Regions from separate parts of the Massilia sp. LMS1-1-1.1 genome, predicted to be linked through region 3. Evidence: predicted binding sites of a transcription regulator. Region 3 holds the regulator's gene; each other region holds the start of a gene.
What was found. Region 3 encodes LexA, which represses DNA repair genes until DNA is damaged. Its sites were predicted from a motif close to ACTGTATNNNNATACAGT; they were not measured.
Positions count from the first base shown of each region.

Region 1 (6,028 bases), 260 kb from region 3:
GACCAGCAAAATTACAGCTATTCCATGATCAGCGGCCCCGACAAATCCTACTTCTGGTTGCTGTCGCGCACGCCAACCATGGACCCTGCTTTGCAGCAGCGTCTGATCGAGAAAGCCGGTAGCCTGGGTTTCGATACGTCAAAATTGATCTATGTGAAGCAAAACTGACACTGCTTGCCTGCCGCCCGTTCGTGGCGGCATACCACCTTCTGGTTGTTGCTTTTCTGCATGTTATTTCTTGCAATACCATTCTGATTCACTCACAATCTGCTCCAAAGTAGTGCGCTGCGGCGCGCTGCCATTCCGGTGGCGAAGTGTCCGTCGCGCCACCGTTCGTGATTGCCGCACGGCGGATGACTGCTATATTGATACGTAGCAGTCAGTCGGTTTCGTGGCGTCTGTGCATTGTTTTTTCAGATAGGAATCACGCAATGAAAAACCTCAAAATCGGCGTACGTCTCGGTGGAGGTTTTGCCGCCGTCCTGCTCCTGTTGACCAGCCTGACCGTGGTGGGCATCGTGCAGATGCAAAGCGCCAGCAAGGAAACCGATGCGCTCGTCAATGTCAAGGTGCGCAACGAGCGCCTGATCGGTGAATGGACCAAAGTCATTGAGGTGAACGCGGCGCGCACGGCGGCCGCCTGGAAGGTCAGCGACCCCGAACACCAGAAGCAATTTGAAAAGGAAATGGCGGTTTCGTCGGCACGCGCCACGGAAATTCAGAACGATATCGGCAAGAGCCAGCTGAGCGCCGAAGAGCAAGCGCTGTACCAGGACGTGCTGAGCACGCGCAAGGCTTACACGGAAGTGCGCAAGAATGTGTTCAAGGCCAAGAATGCGGGCGATCTTGAACTGGGCAAGCGCCTGTACGAAGGCGACATGGGCGTCAAGCGCGACATCTACCTGGCGTCGCTGAAGAAGCTGGAAGTGCTGGAAGCCAAATTGCTCGATGAATCAGCCGCGCAAATCCGTTCGCGCTATGAAAGCGGCCGTCTGCTGCTGATCTCGTTGGGCGTGGCCGCCATCTTGCTCGGCATCGCCTGCGCGTACTGGATCACGCGCTCGATCACGCGCCCCATCACGCGTGCCGTCGAGGTGGCGGAAGCCGTGTCCGCTGGTGACCTGACCAGCCATATTGTCGTGGAAAGCCGCGATGAAACGGGGCAATTGATGCATGCGCTGAAAAACATGAACGATAAACTGGTCAGTATCGTGGGTCAGGTGCGCGCCGGCACCGAATCGATCAGCACGGCGTCGAGCGAAATTGCCGCCGGCAACCTGGACTTGTCGTCGCGCACGGAAGAGCAGGCCAGTTCGCTGGAAGAGACGGCGTCTTCCATGGAAGAGCTGACCTCCACCGTGAAACTCAACGCCGACAATGCGCGCAGCGCCAACCAGCTGGCCATCGACGCCTCGCAGATCGCCAGCAAGGGTGGGGTGGTGGTCTCGGAAGTGGTCAGCACCATGGGCTCGATCAACGATTCCTCGCGCAAGATCGTCGATATCATCAGCGTCATCGACGCCATCGCCTTCCAGACGAATATCCTGGCCTTGAACGCGGCCGTGGAGGCGGCCCGGGCCGGCGAGCAGGGCCGTGGTTTTGCCGTCGTCGCTTCCGAGGTGCGCAACCTGGCGCAGCGCTCGAGCGCGGCGGCCAAGGAAATCAAGGGCTTGATCGACGATTCCGTGCAAAAGGTCGAGGCCGGTTCGCAACTGGTGGACAAGGCGGGCCGCACCATGGACGAGATCGTGCAAAGCATCAGCCATGTGACGCAGATCATGAACCAGATCACCGACGCCAGCGATGAACAGCGCACCGGCATCGAGCAAGTCAACCGGGCCATCGGCCAGATGGACCAGGTGACGCAGCAAAACGCGGCCCTGGTGGAAGAAGCGGCCGCGGCGGCCGAATCCATGCAGGAGCAAGCGGCCAAGCTGGCCGAGGTGGTGGGCGTGTTCAAGCTCGACGCAACGCAACACTATGTTGCGGCCAGTGCTGGCCCGTCCGTGACGGCGTCTGCGCCAGCTGCCATGCGACCTGCGACGCGACCTGTCACCAGGCCCACCATTCAGCCCGCAAGGCACCGCGCGCCGGTGCCAGCCATGGCGGCACCCGCGCCGGGCAAGGCTGCGCAAGCGGACGCCGTGCGTGCACGCGCGCCGAAGGCACCGGTGGCATCCGGCGCCGACGAGTGGGAAGAGTTTTAAGCGCAAACTCCCTTTGGCATGGCGTGGGCGCTACAATCGCGGCTTGAAGACAGCCGCGAACGCGCTCCGCCATGACCACCCGCCGTACCTCCAGCCATCCGTCCAGTAATACCTCGAGCCATGCCTCCAGCTCTACCGCTGCATCGTCCTCCCTGGCGGAACCCGCCAAACGGGCGCGCTGCCCGGCCTGCCTGCGCGCCGTGTCCAGTTGCATCTGCCGCTGGATCGCCCCCGTTTCCCACGCGGTGGAAGTGCTGATCCTCCAGCATCCGCTGGAAGTCCACAATGCCAAGGGCAGCGCCCGCTTGCTGCACCTGAGCCTGCCCAACAGCCGCATGCTGACGGGCGAGCAGTTTGCCCCCGATGTTCTCGCCGGGCTGCTGGCCGGCAAGCACAATGTGCTGCTGTACCCGGATACGCCAGGCGACCGTTCGCTGGGCATCGCGCCGCCGCCAGCGCTCGACCCCGCCACCTTGCTCGATCCCACCCAATTGCGGCTGGTGGTGCTGGACGCCACCTGGCGCAAAAGCCGCAAGATGCTGTATCTGAATCCCCCCTTGCAACAGTTGCCGCGTCTGCCCCTGCGCGATACGCCCGCCTCCCATTACCTGATCCGCAAGGCGCACGCGCCAGATCAGTTATCGACTCTGGAAGCAACGTGCTATGCCTTGATGCAGTTGGAGCAGGATGCGGCCCGCTTCGTTCCCTTGATCGCGGCATTTGACGGTTTTGTCGCGCAGCAGTTGAGTTATGTCATGCCTCAGGGTGAAAAAGCTTGAAATAGCACCATGGCAGCCCTTGATATTGGCCGGACAGCGGCATAGTATACTGTACGTATATACAGTTGATGGGGCCGTTCATGAAAGCAATCATTCCAGAGCATGATGACAGCTTCGCCGGGCAAGCCATGCTGCCGCCGCAATCGCTGAAAGCTCACAAGGGGCGCGGGGCCGTCTCGAACCTGCAAGGGCGCTATGAGGTGCACGCGCGCGCCGGTTTCGATGATGGCTGGAGCGTGGGCGGCCAGGATGAGGCAGCCGGGGAAGAGGTGGCGCCGGGCTGGAAGACGCAGGTCAGCGACGAGCAGGCGCGCACCATCCTCACGCGCAACGCTTCGCCCGATTTGCCGTTCAATGTCTCGCTGAACCCGTACCGGGGCTGTGAACACGGCTGCATTTATTGCTTTGCTCGCCCCACGCACAGCTATCTGGGCCTGTCGCCGGGCCTGGACTTCGAAAGCCGGATCTACGCCAAGGTGAACGCCCCTGAACTGTTGCGGCGCGAGCTGGCCAGGCCGTCGTACGTGCCCGAACCGATCGCCCTCGGCGTCAATACCGATGCGTATCAGCCGTGCGAACGCGAGCGGCAGCTGACGCGGCGCGTGCTGGAAGTGCTGCAGGAGTGCGACCACCCCGTGGCGCTGATCACGAAATCGTCGCTGATCGAGCGCGATATCGACATTCTGGCACCCATGGCGGCCAGGCATCTGGCGGCCGTGGCCGTTACTGTCACCACGCTCGACCCGGCCATCGCGCGCACCCTGGAACCGCGCGCGGCCGCCCCGGCGCGGCGGCTGCGCACCATCCGCACCCTGACGGAGGCGGGTATCCCCGTGGGCGTGAGCATCGCGCCCATCATCCCGTTCGTGACGGAACCGGAAATCGAGCAGCTGCTCGAAGCCGTGCGCGACGCTGGCGCCATCCATGCCCATTACGTGGTGCTGCGTCTGCCGTGGGAAGTGAGTCCGCTGTTTCAGCAATGGCTGGAAGCACATTTCCCGGAACGTGCCCAGCGCGTGATGAACCGGGTGCGCGAAATGCGTGGCGGCAAGGATTACGACAGCGCGTTCGGCGCGCGCATGCGGGGCGAAGGCGTGTGGGCCGACCTCATCCGCCAGCGCTTTGAAAAGGCCGTGCACCGGCTGGGGCTGCATGGCAAGGGCGGCCGCTTCAAGCAGCTCGATTGCACGCAGTTCCGCCGGCCGCTGGTGGTGCCGCCGTTGGGAAACAAGGCAAAAGGGGGCAATGCGGGACAGCTGGATTTGTTTTAAGAAGTTAAGCCAAGTTAAGTCGTCGTTACCGCTGCTGGGGCGGAGGCGCTGCGGCGCTATCGTGTAGGGCTAACGTGTAGCGCTAGCGTGTAGCATTATCCTGCAGCGTTATCCTGTGCAGGTGCCTGCATCTGCGCCAGATGTTGCTCGATGGCAAAGACATGCGGATCGCTCTTGCCCAGCTCGCGCAAGGCGCTGGCCAAGTGCAGCAGGTATTCGCTGTTAGGACCGCTGGGGCCGTTTGATCGGGCGATCTGGCGCGCGATGTCCAGTTCCGGGGCGGCACCGAGGAAGGCGGCGTTTTCCTCGTTGGCGATGTACACCAGGCCTTCGACCTTGCCGTCGTCCTCGAAGGTGATGTCGGTGGCCAGGCGCAAATAGCCGTTCTTTTCGCGGTGGTCGAGGTGGGCGAAGACTTCGGGCGTGATCAGGTAAGCCATGCCGTCGCACACGGCGCCAGCCTGCGGCACGATGGTGGCGACCCTGCCCGGCGCCATCGGCGTGCCCCGGTGGTCGTGCGATCCCTGCCAGAAGCGCCGCGTCCAGCCGGCAATGCTGGCGGGACGGCGTTCGATGTAGGGAAAATCGGCCTTGTAGATCAGCGAGCCATAGCCGAACAGCCAGACCTGTGCATGGCCGTCGAATTTGTTCATGCGCTGGTTGACGGCGATGGTGGCGGCGTCGATGGCGGACAGGTCGTTCTGGGCAGGCTGGGTCATGGCGTAGGCGGCAAGGGGCGATGCGCCATTATAAAGCGGCGCCAGCCGGGCCGCCTGCCGGCAGGGCGTCGCGTGCCGCGCCGCTGCCCGCCCCCACGTTCCATTCGTGCGTCTCGACAAAGCGGAACAGGAAGGCCATGAAGCTTTCGGCCGCCGGCGACAGCGAACGGCCCGTCTTCGTGTAGACGAAAAAGCGCCGCGTCAGTTCCGGCTCATGCAGGGCGCGCATGTGCAATTTATATAGTTTCACCATCGGTTCCGCGTACGGCAGGCAGACCGTGATGCCCAAGTTGGCGCTGACCATGGCCAGCGCCGTCGTCATGAAGGTCACTTCGTTATACGGGTTGAGCGACAACTCGCGAAACGCGCCGTGCATGTCGCGCAGCAGGCGTTCCGTGAACTGGCCCTGCAGCGAAATGAACGGGTAGTCGCCCACGTCGGCCCAGGTGACCCTTTCCTTTTGCTGCAGCGGGTGCTGCTCGGGGAAGACCAGCACGAAGGGCATCTCGAACAGTGCCTGCGCGGCGATTTCCGCCGTCGGATCGCGTTCGGGGCCGATGCCGAAATCGACTTCGCCGCTGAACACGCGCGCCGAGACATTCTCCACGGGGCAGTCGACGAGGCGCAGCTGCACGTCCGGGTGCGCCTGGCGATAGGCGGCGATCACCTCCGGCAGCAGGGTGCAGGCCATCATCTGCGGCGCGGCGATGCGCACCATGCCCGTTTTCAGGGCCTTGCGCTGGGCAATGCCGGCCATGGCGCCATCGAGGTCCTCGATCATCTTTTCAAACAGCGGATACAGTTCGCGGCCGATTTCCGACAGCTGCGTCTTGCGCGTGCTGCGCTCGACCACGCGCACGCCCAGCACGCTTTCCAGTTCCTTGATCAAGCCGCTCAAGGCCGATTGCGTTACGTGCAGGTATTCGGCGGCCAGGGTAAAACTGCCGGTCTTGGCCAGCGCCACGAAGGCGCGCATTTGCCGCAGGCTGGGACTCATAAGATAATCCGATAAATCAATGGTTAAAAATTGTTTGTATGATAGCTGTAACTCG
Region 1 covers NZ_JBFPNG010000001.1:1,253,665-1,259,692, reverse strand. The annotation lists gene MRBLMS1_RS05845 (lipocalin family protein) at 1-168, shown strand, start outside; gene MRBLMS1_RS05840 (methyl-accepting chemotaxis protein) at 432-2,207, shown strand; gene MRBLMS1_RS05835 (tRNA-uridine aminocarboxypropyltransferase) at 2,279-2,986, shown strand; gene MRBLMS1_RS05830 (PA0069 family radical SAM protein) at 3,115-4,257, shown strand; gene MRBLMS1_RS05825 (gamma-glutamylcyclotransferase) at 4,353-4,943, opposite strand; gene MRBLMS1_RS05820 (LysR family transcriptional regulator) at 5,005-5,973, opposite strand.
Region 1: the regulator LexA is predicted to act here: its motif matches at 3,035-3,052, upstream of MRBLMS1_RS05830 (PA0069 family radical SAM protein).

Region 2 (6,028 bases), on a different contig from region 3:
TGCAGAGGGGCGCCGGCGGGACGGAGGCCGGAGGCCAGGGTCGCGTCATAGCTTTTGATGTCGGTGATATGGGCGTCAATATCCCACAGGCCGTCGTCGCGCACATACGCTTGGACGTCGATAACGCGGGAGTGCCGTAGGGCGCGCCGGGATACGGGAGTTGACAGGGGCATAAGACCGATGCCGCTTGCGCGGCCATAATTAGTAAGCAGCCATGTGCCTAAAGCACTCTGTTCGCAGCTTCTACGAACAGCAACCGCACCTGCGGCGCCGCAAAAACCCTAAAAGTGTAGCACACAGGGCGCTAGTTGCGCCGCAACATAATTTTTTATTGGTCGTGCCGTCTGCCGCAAATCATTAACGAAAATCGCAAAATCAATGACAATTATTCACAATGCAAATAACTTGAAAGCAGGCCTGCGGCACCGGCGCACTGGCCGGCGCCGCGCCTCAGTCAGCTACACACAGTGCGCGTAAAACGGGCAAGGTGCGCGCGGAAAAATATTCCGCGCGCGCCAGCAGTTCGGCCAGGTTTTCCTCTTCCGTCAACAAGGGCTGCCCGTCCTTCGTCAGCAGTTGCTCCAGGCGCAGCAGTACCGGCCACGTCGCGCGCACCCATTCTTGCGGCGTTGGACAACCTTGCTGTTTTGCCCACAGGAACAGTTGTTGTAAATGCGATACAACCACGCCGCCGCCCGTCAGGGGGCTGGCGAGGCTGTGCAAGTCGGTTCTTGCAAGCGCCTGCTCCAGCAAGTGCGCATTCAGCCGCGCCGTCCGCGGCCGCGCCACGGCGATGTCGACCTCGTCCTGGACGGCAAGCACGCTACCCTTGCTGACCAGCACCAATATGATCTGCAGCAAGGCGGCCAGGCCGGCTTCGCTACCCGCCAGTTGCAGCTCCAGTTCGCCTATCGTGTACACGCGATGGTCGGCCATGGCGTCGAGCACGGGCGCATACACGCGCTCGTCCATATCCGCGTCGCCCAGCACCCCATGCACGCTCAACACCACTTCGTCGCGGGGCACGGCCAGTATCACGCGCACGGCCCGCACGGCGCTGATCTGGGCCAACGGCGTCAGCCTGCGCGCGCCCTTGACCCAGTAATCCTTTCGGAATTGCTCGTTGACAAGAAAGGCACGCGTCGTCTCGCGGAAGACGGGATCGGGTATCTCGGCCAGGAATTGCTGGTGTTCGGCCGTCAGGTTCAGCATGTCGACCAGAGCGGTATAGTTGGCGGACGAGGCGAACTCCAGCTTGGCCTCGCCCAGCATGGCCGCAACGCTGGAAAAGGCCATCGGCTGCCAATCCGCATTGAAATATTCGTGTGCAATATAGTTGCGGTCCAGCGCTTTCAGCTTCTCGAAACGGTCCGCCAGCAGGGGATTGGCCTCCAGATAGCGCGGTTGCACGGCGATCATCCTGTCGACAAAATCGATGGCGCCGTCGACTCGTGCCAGCACGCCCACGCCGGGCGCGCTCATGATGCGGCTATGCTCGGCCAGCAAGTCGCGCATCGGCATCATGGCACTCCAGCCCGGCTGCGTGTTATAGCTGATATAGGCGACGCCCCCCACTTTCAGCTTGCGCTGCAGGAAATCGACGATCAAGGCGCGATTTTCTGCGGAGACCCAGCTCCATATCCCATGCAGGCAGATAAAGTCGAAATCGGGCAAGTCGTCACGGCGGCAAAACTGCGCGAACGATTCGTCCGTGAACTGTGCGCCGGCGCCGGCCACGCTGGCCAGCTCCTGCGCAAAGGCGGCCTGGGACGGATTGAAATCATTGCCATGCCAGCGCGTGGCGGACGCCGCCGCATGGATGTTGGCGCTGACGCCCTGGCCAAAACCCAGCTCGCAAGCCGTGCCGCTGGCCGGCAAGGCCAGGCCGGCGGCCAGCAGGGGCAGCCGCAGGCGCAGAGGATTCAATTCTTCGTAGTAGCCATAGGTATAGGCAATTTCGGCCATATAGCCGGCATTCCAGTTGCTCATCTCGATCCTGTCACGGTCAGTGGTGCTGCGCGCATCGCACAGCGTTCGAGCGCCAGAATACCTTATCGCGCGGCCTCGCCATACTGGAAACAGACGGCATTTGAAAGCGCAGTTCATGGCGGCACGGCGGAGGCGGCCGGCGCGCCCTGGCCGGCCTCACTCTTCGTCGGGATCCAGCCCCTTCAAGGCCGCCTGCACGGCGCGCTGGGAAAAGCCGCGCTGCATCAGGAAGCGCATCTGTTTGTTGCGCTGCTCGGCATCCTGCGCCACCTCGCCAAACTTGCGGCGCCACACTTCGCAGGCGCGCGCAACTTCCCCTTCGGCCAGGCCCGCCTTGAGTTCCTGCAGCGCTTCGCCACCGATGCCATGGCTTTGCAATTCGGCCATGATGCGGCTATTGCCGAAGCGGGCCGAGCGGCGGTGGATCAGCGACTCGGAAAAGCGCTCCTGCGACAGCCAGTTGGCTTGTTCCAGGCTGTCGAGCAAGGCTTCCACATCATCGCCCTCTTGCGCATGGCGCTGCAGCTTGCGCCGCAATTCCATGCGGCTATGTTCACGCATCGACAAAAAGCGTAGCGCCCTGCCCTTCAGGCTTAGTTGTACTGCGGCCATACACCCACCTTGTCTTTCATTCCACGATCACATCACCCAAACACAATCGCCGCCCGGCGCAACAGCGCGGGACGGCGATCTTGGTCACACCTTGCGGCAAGCCATGCGTAAGTCGGATTAGGCCCCTTGGGCCGTAATCCGACAACATTGTTGGCGTCTGTAGTGTTGTCGGATTACGCGCGGCTTTGCCGCGCTAATCCGGCCTACTCTGCCTTGGCTTCCGCAGCCTTGGCAGCCTTGTCGGCGGCTTTGTCCGCTTTTTCCGGCTTTTCAGCAGCCAGCGGCGGCAGTTCGCGCACGCCCAGCGAAGCGCGGACCTTGTTTTCGATTTCGCGGGCCAGCGCAGGACGCTCTTGCAGGAAGGCGCGGGCGTTGTCCTTGCCCTGGCCGATGCGTTCGCCGTTGTAGCTGTACCACGAACCGGATTTTTCCACGATCTTGGCATCCGAGCCCAGGTCCAGGATTTCGCCTTCGCGCGAGGTGCCTGCGCCGTACAGAATGTCGAAGTGCGCTTCCTTGAACGGTGGCGCGATCTTGTTCTTGACGACCTTGACCTTGGTTTCGTTGCCGATCACTTCATCGCCGGACTTGATCGAGCCGGTGCGGCGGATGTCCAGACGCACGGAGGCGTAGAATTTCAGCGCATTGCCGCCCGTGGTTGTTTCCGGGCTGCCGAACATCACGCCGATCTTCATGCGGATCTGGTTGATGAAGATGACCAGGGTATTGGTGCGGTTGATGGAACCGGTCAGCTTGCGCAGGGCTTGCGACATCAGACGCGCTTGCAGGCCTGGCAGGGAATCACCCATGTCGCCTTCGATCTCGGCGCGTGGCGTCAGTGCGGCCACGGAGTCGATGACGACGAGGTCGACACTGCCCGAACGCACGAGGGCGTCGCAGATTTCCAGCGCCTGCTCGCCCGTGTCCGGTTGCGAGATCAGCAATTCGTGCAGGTTCACGCCCAGCTTTTGCGCGTAGCCGACGTCGAGCGCGTGCTCGGCATCGATAAAGGCGCACGTGCCGCCCAGTTTTTGCATTTCGGCGATGGTTTGCAGGGTCAAGGTGGTTTTACCCGACGATTCCGGACCGTAGATTTCCACCACGCGGCCGCGCGGCAAGCCGCCCACGCCCAGCGCGATATCGAGGCCGAGCGAACCGGTCGACACGACTTGCACTTCTTCGATCGGTGCGCTGGCATCCATGCGCATGACCGAACCTTTGCCAAACTGCTTCTCGATCTGCGCCAGTGCGGCGGCGAGCGCCTTGGCTTTTTCCGATGCGGGTACTACAGCTTTTTTATCGTCCATATGTTCTTTCAGCCGTTCTACAGTTGCGGATTCACGTGACGCATCTACGTGAACCGTGCAGCCTGCGATAGCGCCAGTGGGTTAAATTCTTTACACAGACAGTACTGTATAAAAAAACAGTGATCAATGCAAGCGGAACGTGGATTTGTTTTGAAACAGATCAATACAACCGCGGATTTTCATAAAAATTCGCCACCTTGCGGAAAATGAAACACAATACAAGCTTCTACCGCCGCAAAGCATAGGAAGTGCACCATGCGTATTTTACTTGCCGAAGATGACAGCGTGCTGGCCGATGGCCTGACCCGCTCGCTGCGCCAGTCCGGTTATGCGATCGACTACGTCAAGACGGGCCAGGAAGCCGATACGGCCCTGTCCACCCAGGAATTCGACTTGCTGATTCTCGACCTGGGCCTGCCGAAAATGTCCGGCCTGGAAGTGCTGCGCCGCCTGCGCGCGCGCGCCTCGCTGCTGCCGGTGCTGATCCTGACGGCCGCCGATTCCATCGAACAACGCGTAAATGGCCTCGACCTCGGTGCCGATGATTATATGGCCAAGCCGTTCGCCTTGTCGGAACTGGAGGCAAGAGTGCGCGCCCTGACGCGCCGCGGCGCCGGCGGCGGCGCCACCATCATCAAGCACGGCCCCCTCAGCTACGACCAGGTGGGGCGCAGCGCCTACATCAACGACCAGATGCTCGACCTGTCGGCGCGCGAACTGGGCTTGCTGGAAATCTTGCTGGGCCGCACCGGCCGCCTCGTCTCGAAAGAGCAGCTGGTCGACCATCTGTGCGAATGGGGCGAGGAAGTGTCGAACAACGCCATCGAAGTGTATGTGCACCGCCTGCGCAAGAAGATCGAAGTGGGCGGCGTGCGCATCGCCACCGTGCGCGGCCTCGGCTATTGCCTGGAAAAATACTCGGAAGCGGCGCGCCTGAACGCCGAAGCGGGCGAGTCGGCAAGCCCGGCCAGCGGACCCGCCAGCAAGTGAAGGCGCGCGAGGCGCCAGCGGACGAGCCGGACGACGACGACTGGTTCGAGCCGCCCACCACGGAGCAGGACGACACGATCGAGCATTCGCTGTTCGGCGAAATCCTCGACTGGATGCTGGCCCCCCTGCTGCTGCTGTGGCCGATGAGCATCGCCATCACCTATCTGGTGGCCAAGAGCATCGCCAATCAACCATTCGACCATGCGCTGGAAGACAGCGTGACGGTGCTCACGCAGCAGGTCAAGCAGGCCGATGGCGCCATGCTGCGCCGCGCGCCGGACAAGAACAGCAGCAATAATAACGGCCGCGACTTGCTGCGCGGCGACGATGTCGACACCCTGTATTACCTGGTGGTGGGCCCGCGCGGCGAATACCTGGCCGGCGACCGCGATTTGCCGCCGCCGCAGGACGCCGACAAATACCGCAGCGGCATGGTGCTGTTTCGCAACGACACCATCCACGGCACGCCCGTGCGCGTGGCGTTCAGCTATCTCGATATTCCTTCCAGCAACGACGATGAGCAAAACCGCGCGCTGGTGCAAGTGGCCGAGACGCTGGAAAAACGCGCCCAGCTGGCCAATGAAATCATCAAGGGCGTGATTTTGCCGCAGTTCATCATCCTGCCCGTGATCCTGGCTCTCGTCTGGTTTGCCCTGGCGCGCGGCCTGTCGCCGCTGGCGCAATTGCAGGAACGCATACGCGCCCGTCCACCTGACGATTTATCTCCGATCGAATCGGGCCAGGTACCCGAGGAAATCACGCCGCTGGTCGGTTCGCTCAACGAAATGCTCTCGCGGCTGTCGCTGTCGATCGACATGCAGAAACGCTTCATCGCCGATGCAGCGCACCAGATGAAGACACCGCTGGCCGGCATGCGCATGCAATCGGAGCTGGCCCTGCGCCAGACCGACCACGACGAGATCCACCGCTCGCTGCTGCAGCTGGCGAAAAGTTCGGAAGCGGCCACGCGCCTCGTCAACCAGTTGCTGGCCCTGGCGCGCGCGGAAAACCAGCCGCAGGCGGGCACGGCGTTCGAACCGATCGAACTGAGCGAACTGGCGCGCGGCGTGGTGCAGGACTGGGTGCAAGCCTCGTTTGCCCAGCATATCGACCTGGGCTTCGAACAGCCT
Region 2 covers NZ_JBFPNG010000034.1:599,640-605,667, forward strand. The annotation lists gene MRBLMS1_RS21495 (DUF2889 domain-containing protein) at 1-173, opposite strand, end outside; gene MRBLMS1_RS21500 (methyltransferase regulatory domain-containing protein) at 451-1,989, opposite strand; gene recX (recombination regulator RecX) at 2,146-2,601, opposite strand; gene recA (recombinase RecA) at 2,805-3,908, opposite strand; gene MRBLMS1_RS21515 (response regulator) at 4,164-4,898, shown strand; gene MRBLMS1_RS21520 (sensor histidine kinase N-terminal domain-containing protein) at 4,895-6,028, shown strand, end outside.
Region 2: the regulator LexA is predicted to act here: its motif matches at 4,012-4,029, upstream of recA (recombinase RecA).

Region 3 (6,028 bases):
TGCGGTCGAGGTCGATGAAACCGGTGGGCACGCCCGTGATTTCACTCTGGTTGTCGCGGCTGTACAGTTCGTCGATGCGCTCGACCACTTGCGTCAGCAGGGGCTGGATGGCGGTCCAGCCCTGGGCGCCGCGCGCGCCTTCTTCGGCGATGGCGAAAATCTTCGATTCGGCCTCGTCAAGCATCTGCTTGACTTCCTTGCCTTGCGGGCTGAAGGCCGTGCCGGAGATATCGTCGGCGACGGTGATGAGTTTACGCAGCACGCCGCGGTCGCGCACGATCTCGGCGTAACGCCGGATGTTCGCGGCCGATGGCGTGTTTTGCGCCATGGCGTTCAGGTAAGCGAGTCCGCCCACGTCATCGGCCTTGCCGAGCTGGGTCAGGGTTTCAAAAACAGTAATGACATCGGCTGGCTTGGAAGCGTTAACCATCTTGACGATTTGCTCGAAGATGATGCGATGGTCATAGCGATAGAAATCCTCCGCATGCATGAAGTCGGCGATGCGGTCATATGCGGCATTGTCGCGCAGCAGACCACCGATGACGGATTGTTCTGCTTCGATCGAATGCGGCGGAATACGGAGGGAATCCAGTTGCGGATCAGAGGGGGCGTTCATGGCGCGAATTATACCCGCTTCGGCGTGCTGGCAAAAATAAAGGGCTGAAATTGAGCGAAAAAAAGGCCACAAAAAAGCCGGGCGAACCCGGCTTTTCATAGTGCGGCAATGCTTGCGGGCCAGGCCCGCAGACAATTACGCGTTCGCGTCTGGAACGACAGCGATAACAACTTCCACGACCACGTCGGTGTGCAGAGCAACCGAAACGTTGTGCTCGCCAACGATCTTCAGCGGGCCGGTAGGCATGCGGATTTGTGCTTTTTCAACAGCAAAACCTTGCTTGGTCAGCGCTTCAGCGATGTCGAAGTTGGTGACGGAACCGAACAGACGGCCATCAACACCAGCTTTTTGAGCAACTTGAACGGTCAGGCCGCTCAGTTTTTCGCCCTGGGCTTGCGATGCGGCCAGTTTGGCGGCAGCAGCTTTTTCCAGTTCGGCGCGCTTGACTTCGAATTCAGCCACAGCGGTTGCCGTAGCACGACGTGCCAGGCGTTGCGGGATCAGGAAGTTACGTGCGTAACCGTCTTTGACTTTGACGACTTCGCCGAGGTTACCGACGTTAACAACTTTTTCTAACAGAATGATTTGCATAGTTCTTCTCCAGGAATATCTGACCGATTAAGCGTGGTGCAGATCGGTGTATGGCAGCAGCGCGAGGAAGCGAGCGCGCTTGATTGCGGTGTCAACTTGGCGCTGGTAGTGCGCTTTGGTACCGGTCAGGCGTGCTGGCATGATCTTGCCGTTTTCTTGGACGAAGTCTTTCAGCGTGTCGACGTCTTTGTAGTCGACTTGCTCAACGTGAGCTGCGGTGAAGCGGCAGAACTTCTTGCGTTTGAACAACGGGTTTTGCTGTTTGCGTTTTTCTTTAAGCTTGAGCTTATTTTTGTCGAACTTTTTACCGAATGCCATGTCAGGCTCCTGTATCTAAAATGCGCTAGTCAGAATTGACTGCACTAAAATCAATGATGTGAAACACCAAACTCTTGCTGTTGCGGCTCTTCCTGGCCAGGAAACCCGTGAACTGATACACCCCGCCCAAGCTTGCCTGACTGAACCTGCCTGAGATTTCGCCAGCGGCTAGCGCGGCAACATCAAACTCGGTCAAACGGGCAATCCCTGCTTCCATCTGCTGCGAACTGTGTTGCAATACTGCATTCACAATCGGCAACCCTGCCGGGGTATAGCGCAATATTTCGCGCTCGGCAATGATGGCGGTTACTTGTAGCTGGTTCAGCGCACGATCCTGGTCAAGAATTAAGCTGCTGCTGCGGCTGGAGCGGCTGCTGGTGCTTCGGTGCGGTGGCTTTTGGCCGCGTCTTCGCGTTGTACCGATTTCATCATCGGCGAAGGAGCTGTTTCAGCTTTCTTCATTTTAACGGTCAGGTGACGCAACACGGCATCATTGAATTTGAATGCTGTTTCCAACTCGACCAAGGTCTCGTTGTCGCATTCGATGTTCAGGCAGATGTAGTGTGCTTTAGGCAGCTTTTGGATCGAGTAAGCCATTTGACGGCGGCCCCAATCTTCCACGCGGTGAACCGAACCGCCGCGGGTGGTTACGCTGGCTTTGTAGCGTTCGATCATCGCGGGCACTTGCTCGCTTTGGTCCGGATGGACGATAAAGACTATTTCATAATGACGCATGCAAACTCCTTCAGGTCGGATTGATAATCGCCCACCCCGGCGTCAAGACGGGTGTGGGAAGGTCAGCCGAAGATTATAACCGCCTTTTGCAAACGTTTCAATCATTCCTTCCACAAGCGCCCGAAAAGCCCGTGCGCCACCGTGCTTTCCGACCGTGGACAAGTATTTCTTGCGAAATTCGCCCAAAACACGGAAATCCCCTTGCATAGTGGGTGATACTGTACAAAAATACAGACTGTTCATATAGACAGCATTTTAGTATGCACCCACCGCTCATGATCAAGCTGACAGCACGACAAGAACAAATCCTGAACCTGATCAAGGACGCGATTGAAAACACGGGCTTTCCTCCCACCCGTGCCGAAATCGCCAATGAACTGGGTTTCAAATCGGCCAATGCGGCCGAAGAGCATTTGCAGGCCCTGGCCCGCAAGGGCGCGATCGAGATTTCGCCCGGCACCTCGCGCGGCATCCGCCTGATCGGCGCGGCCGCCGAAGCGCCGCCATCGAAAGTGCCTGCAGCCCTGCTGATGTCGCTGCCCCTGATCGGTCGGGTGGCGGCCGGTTCGCCCATCCTGGCCCAGGAAAACCTGGAAGCGAGCTACAACGTCGACCCGGCCCTGTTCTCGGCCAAACCCGACTTCCTGCTGAAGGTGCGCGGCTGGTCCATGCGCGACGCCGGCATCATGGATGGCGACTTGCTGGCCGTCAAAAAGGTCGACAGCGCCAAGAATGGCCAGATCGTCGTCGCCCGCATCGGCGACGAAGTCACCGTCAAGCGCTACAAGAAGACGGGTTCCGTCATCGAACTACTGCCGGAAAATCCCGACTTCAAGGTGATCACCGTGTCGCCCGAAGACGAGTTTGCGTTGGAAGGCCTCGCCGTCGGACTGATGCGCAGCTGGCATTAAACTGCCGCACGAAAAAAAGGGCCGCGACAGCATGACTGTCGCGGCCCTTTTACATGGTGCGCGGCTGCTTATGCGTCCAGTGCGTTGCTGAAATCTTCCAATAAGTCTGCTTCATCCTCGATACCGACGGAGACACGGATCAGGGATTCGGCAATGCCCATGCTGGCGCGGCGCTCGGCACCCATCTCGTAGAAAATCGTGTGGGCGACGGGAATGACGAGGGTGCGCGTGTCGCCGAGGTTGCTCGCGGGAATGGCCAGGTTCAGACGGTTGAGGAAATCGAAGCAGTCGATGCCATCCTTCAATTCAAAGCTGAACAGCGAGCCATAGCTGCGGAACAGCTCGGTGGCCAGCGCGTGCTGCGGGTGCGACGCCAGGCCCGGGTAATGCACGGCCGCCACTCTTGGATCCGCCTGCAACATGGTGGCCAGCGCCAGAGCGTTCGAGCAGGTGCGATCCATGCGCAAGGCCATGGTTTCCGCGCCGACAGCGATATGGTGCGCCGCTTCCGGCCCCAGCGACGCGCCGAAATCGCGCAAGGCCTTGGCGCGGATTTGCGCGATGCCCCATTGCGCGGGCGCCGCCTTCTTGTAATTCTCGAAGATGTTCGGATACTGCGTCCAGTCGAACACGCCCGTGTCCGTCAAGCTGCCGCCAAGGGCATTACCGTGGCCGCCGATGGACTTCGTCAGTGCATTGACCACCAGGCCCGCGCCCACGGCTTTCGGGCGGAACAGGTACGGCGTCGTCATCGTGTTGTCGACGATGTACAAGATGCCCTTTTCGCGGCACAAGTCGCCGATTTTTTTCAGGTCGGCGATCTGCGTGCGCGGATTGGCGATGGTTTCCACGAACACGATGCGCGTGGCCGGCGTAATGGCGGCCGCCACGTTGGCGACGTCCGTGGCGTCGACGAACGACACAGCCATGCCCTGCCCCGTCACCGTTTGCCACAGGCTGTTGGTGTTGCCAAACAAAAAGGCCGACGACACGACATGGTCACCCGCGCGCAGCAACGATTGCACGACGGCGCCGATGGCGCCCATGCCGGTGGCAAAACACAAGGTCGCCACGCCGTCTTCCATCTTGTTGACCTTGTCTTCCAGCGCGGAAACGGTCGGGTTACCCTGGCGGCCGTAGCGGAAACCCGCTTCCTTGCCCTGGAACACGGAAGCAAGCTGGCGCGCATCGGCGTAACCGAAAGCAACGGAAGTATGCACGGGCTTGTGCAGCGAGCCGTGTTCGATGCCCTTGCGGCGGTCGTTGTGCAGGATGGTGGTGGTGAAGCCGTAGGTTTTTTTGGTGGTCATGGTGGAAGTTCCGGAGTTCGATTTGCCGCGTAACCCAAGGCAAATGCCGGGGTCAGACCTGAAGGTCCGACCCCGAAAAAAAGCCCGGCATCGGCCGGGCAGGTACTTATGCTTCCGTTGTCGCCAGGTTCAGGTTCAGCTGGGAACGCGGCGTATCTTCGGGCGCTGCCGCCTTCGGATGGTGGCGCGCATATTCCAGGCGGTCCAGGTATTCCTGCGACACGTCGCCCGTCACGTAGATACCATCGAAGCACGACGCCTCGAAGTTGGTCAGGGCCGGGTTGACGTCGGCGATCGCCTGCTTCAGCGCGCCGATATCCTGGTAGACCAGGTAGTCGGCCGTGATTTCGCGGCACACTTCTTCCGTCGTGCGGCCGTAGGCGATCAGCTCGTCGCGCGTCGGCATGTCGATGCCGTACACGTTCGGGTAGATCACCGGTGGCGCGGCCGAAGCGAAGATGACCTTCGTCGCGCCCGCTTCGCGCGCCATCTGCACGATTTCACGGCTGGTGGTGCCGCGCACGATGGAATCGTCGACCAGCAGCACCACTTTATCCTTGAATTCGGACGGGATCGCGTTGAGCTTCTGGCGCACGGATTTCTTGCGTGCCGCCTGGCCCGGCATGATGAAGGTGCGGCCGATGTAGCGGTTCTTGATGAAGCCTTCGCGGTACTCGATGTTCAGCGCCATGGCCAGCTGGATAGCGGCCGGACGCGAGGAATCGGGAATCGGCATGACCACGTCGATATGCACGCCTGGCAATTCGGCGCGGATCTTTTCGGCCAGGTATTCGCCCATTTTCAGGCGCGTGGCGTACACGGAAGCGCCGTCGATGACGGAGTCGGGACGGGCCAGGTAGACGAATTCGAACACACACGGGTTCAGGCTGGCATTGTCGGCGCACTGGGCGCTGTGCAATTTCTTGTCTGCATCGATAAAGACGGCTTCGCCGGGACCGATGTCGCGCACGAAGCGGAAGCCCATGCCTTCCAGGGCCACGGATTCGGAAGCGATCAGGTATTCGGGACCTTGCTCCGTTTCATTGATGCCCAGGCACAGAGGACGGATGCCGTGCGGATCGCGGAAGGCCAGCAAGCCCACGCCGGCGATTTGCGCAACGGCGGCGTAACCGCCCTTGACGCGGCGGTTCAGCACGGTAACGGCCTTGAAGATGGCTTCCGGGTCCAGGTTCAGGCCCGTCGTCGCTTCCTGGATTTCATGCGCCAGCACGTTGAGCAGCACTTCCGAATCGGAATCGGTATTGATGTGGCGGCGGTCGTTCTTGAACATTTCCAGCTTCAACTGTTCCCAGTTGGTCAGGTTGCCATTGTGCGCCAGGGTGATGCCGAACGGCGCATTCACATAGAACGGTTGTGCTTCCTCTTCGCTCGACGAACCGGCCGTCGGGTAACGGCAATGGCCGATGCCCGTCGTGCCTTGCAGCGAACGCATGTTACGCGTACGGAAGACGTCACGCACGAGGCCGTTGGCTTTGTGCATGGAAAACATACTGCTGTGATTGGTCGCAATCCCTGCCGCGTCCTGA
Region 3 covers NZ_JBFPNG010000001.1:1,512,777-1,518,804, forward strand. The annotation lists gene MRBLMS1_RS06955 (replicative DNA helicase) at 1-616, opposite strand, end outside; gene rplI (50S ribosomal protein L9) at 752-1,207, opposite strand; gene rpsR (30S ribosomal protein S18) at 1,235-1,525, opposite strand; gene priB (primosomal replication protein N) at 1,551-1,850, opposite strand; gene rpsF (30S ribosomal protein S6) at 1,871-2,260, opposite strand; gene lexA (transcriptional repressor LexA) at 2,536-3,171, shown strand; gene MRBLMS1_RS06985 (cystathionine gamma-synthase family protein) at 3,240-4,481, opposite strand; gene purF (amidophosphoribosyltransferase) at 4,588-6,028, opposite strand, start outside.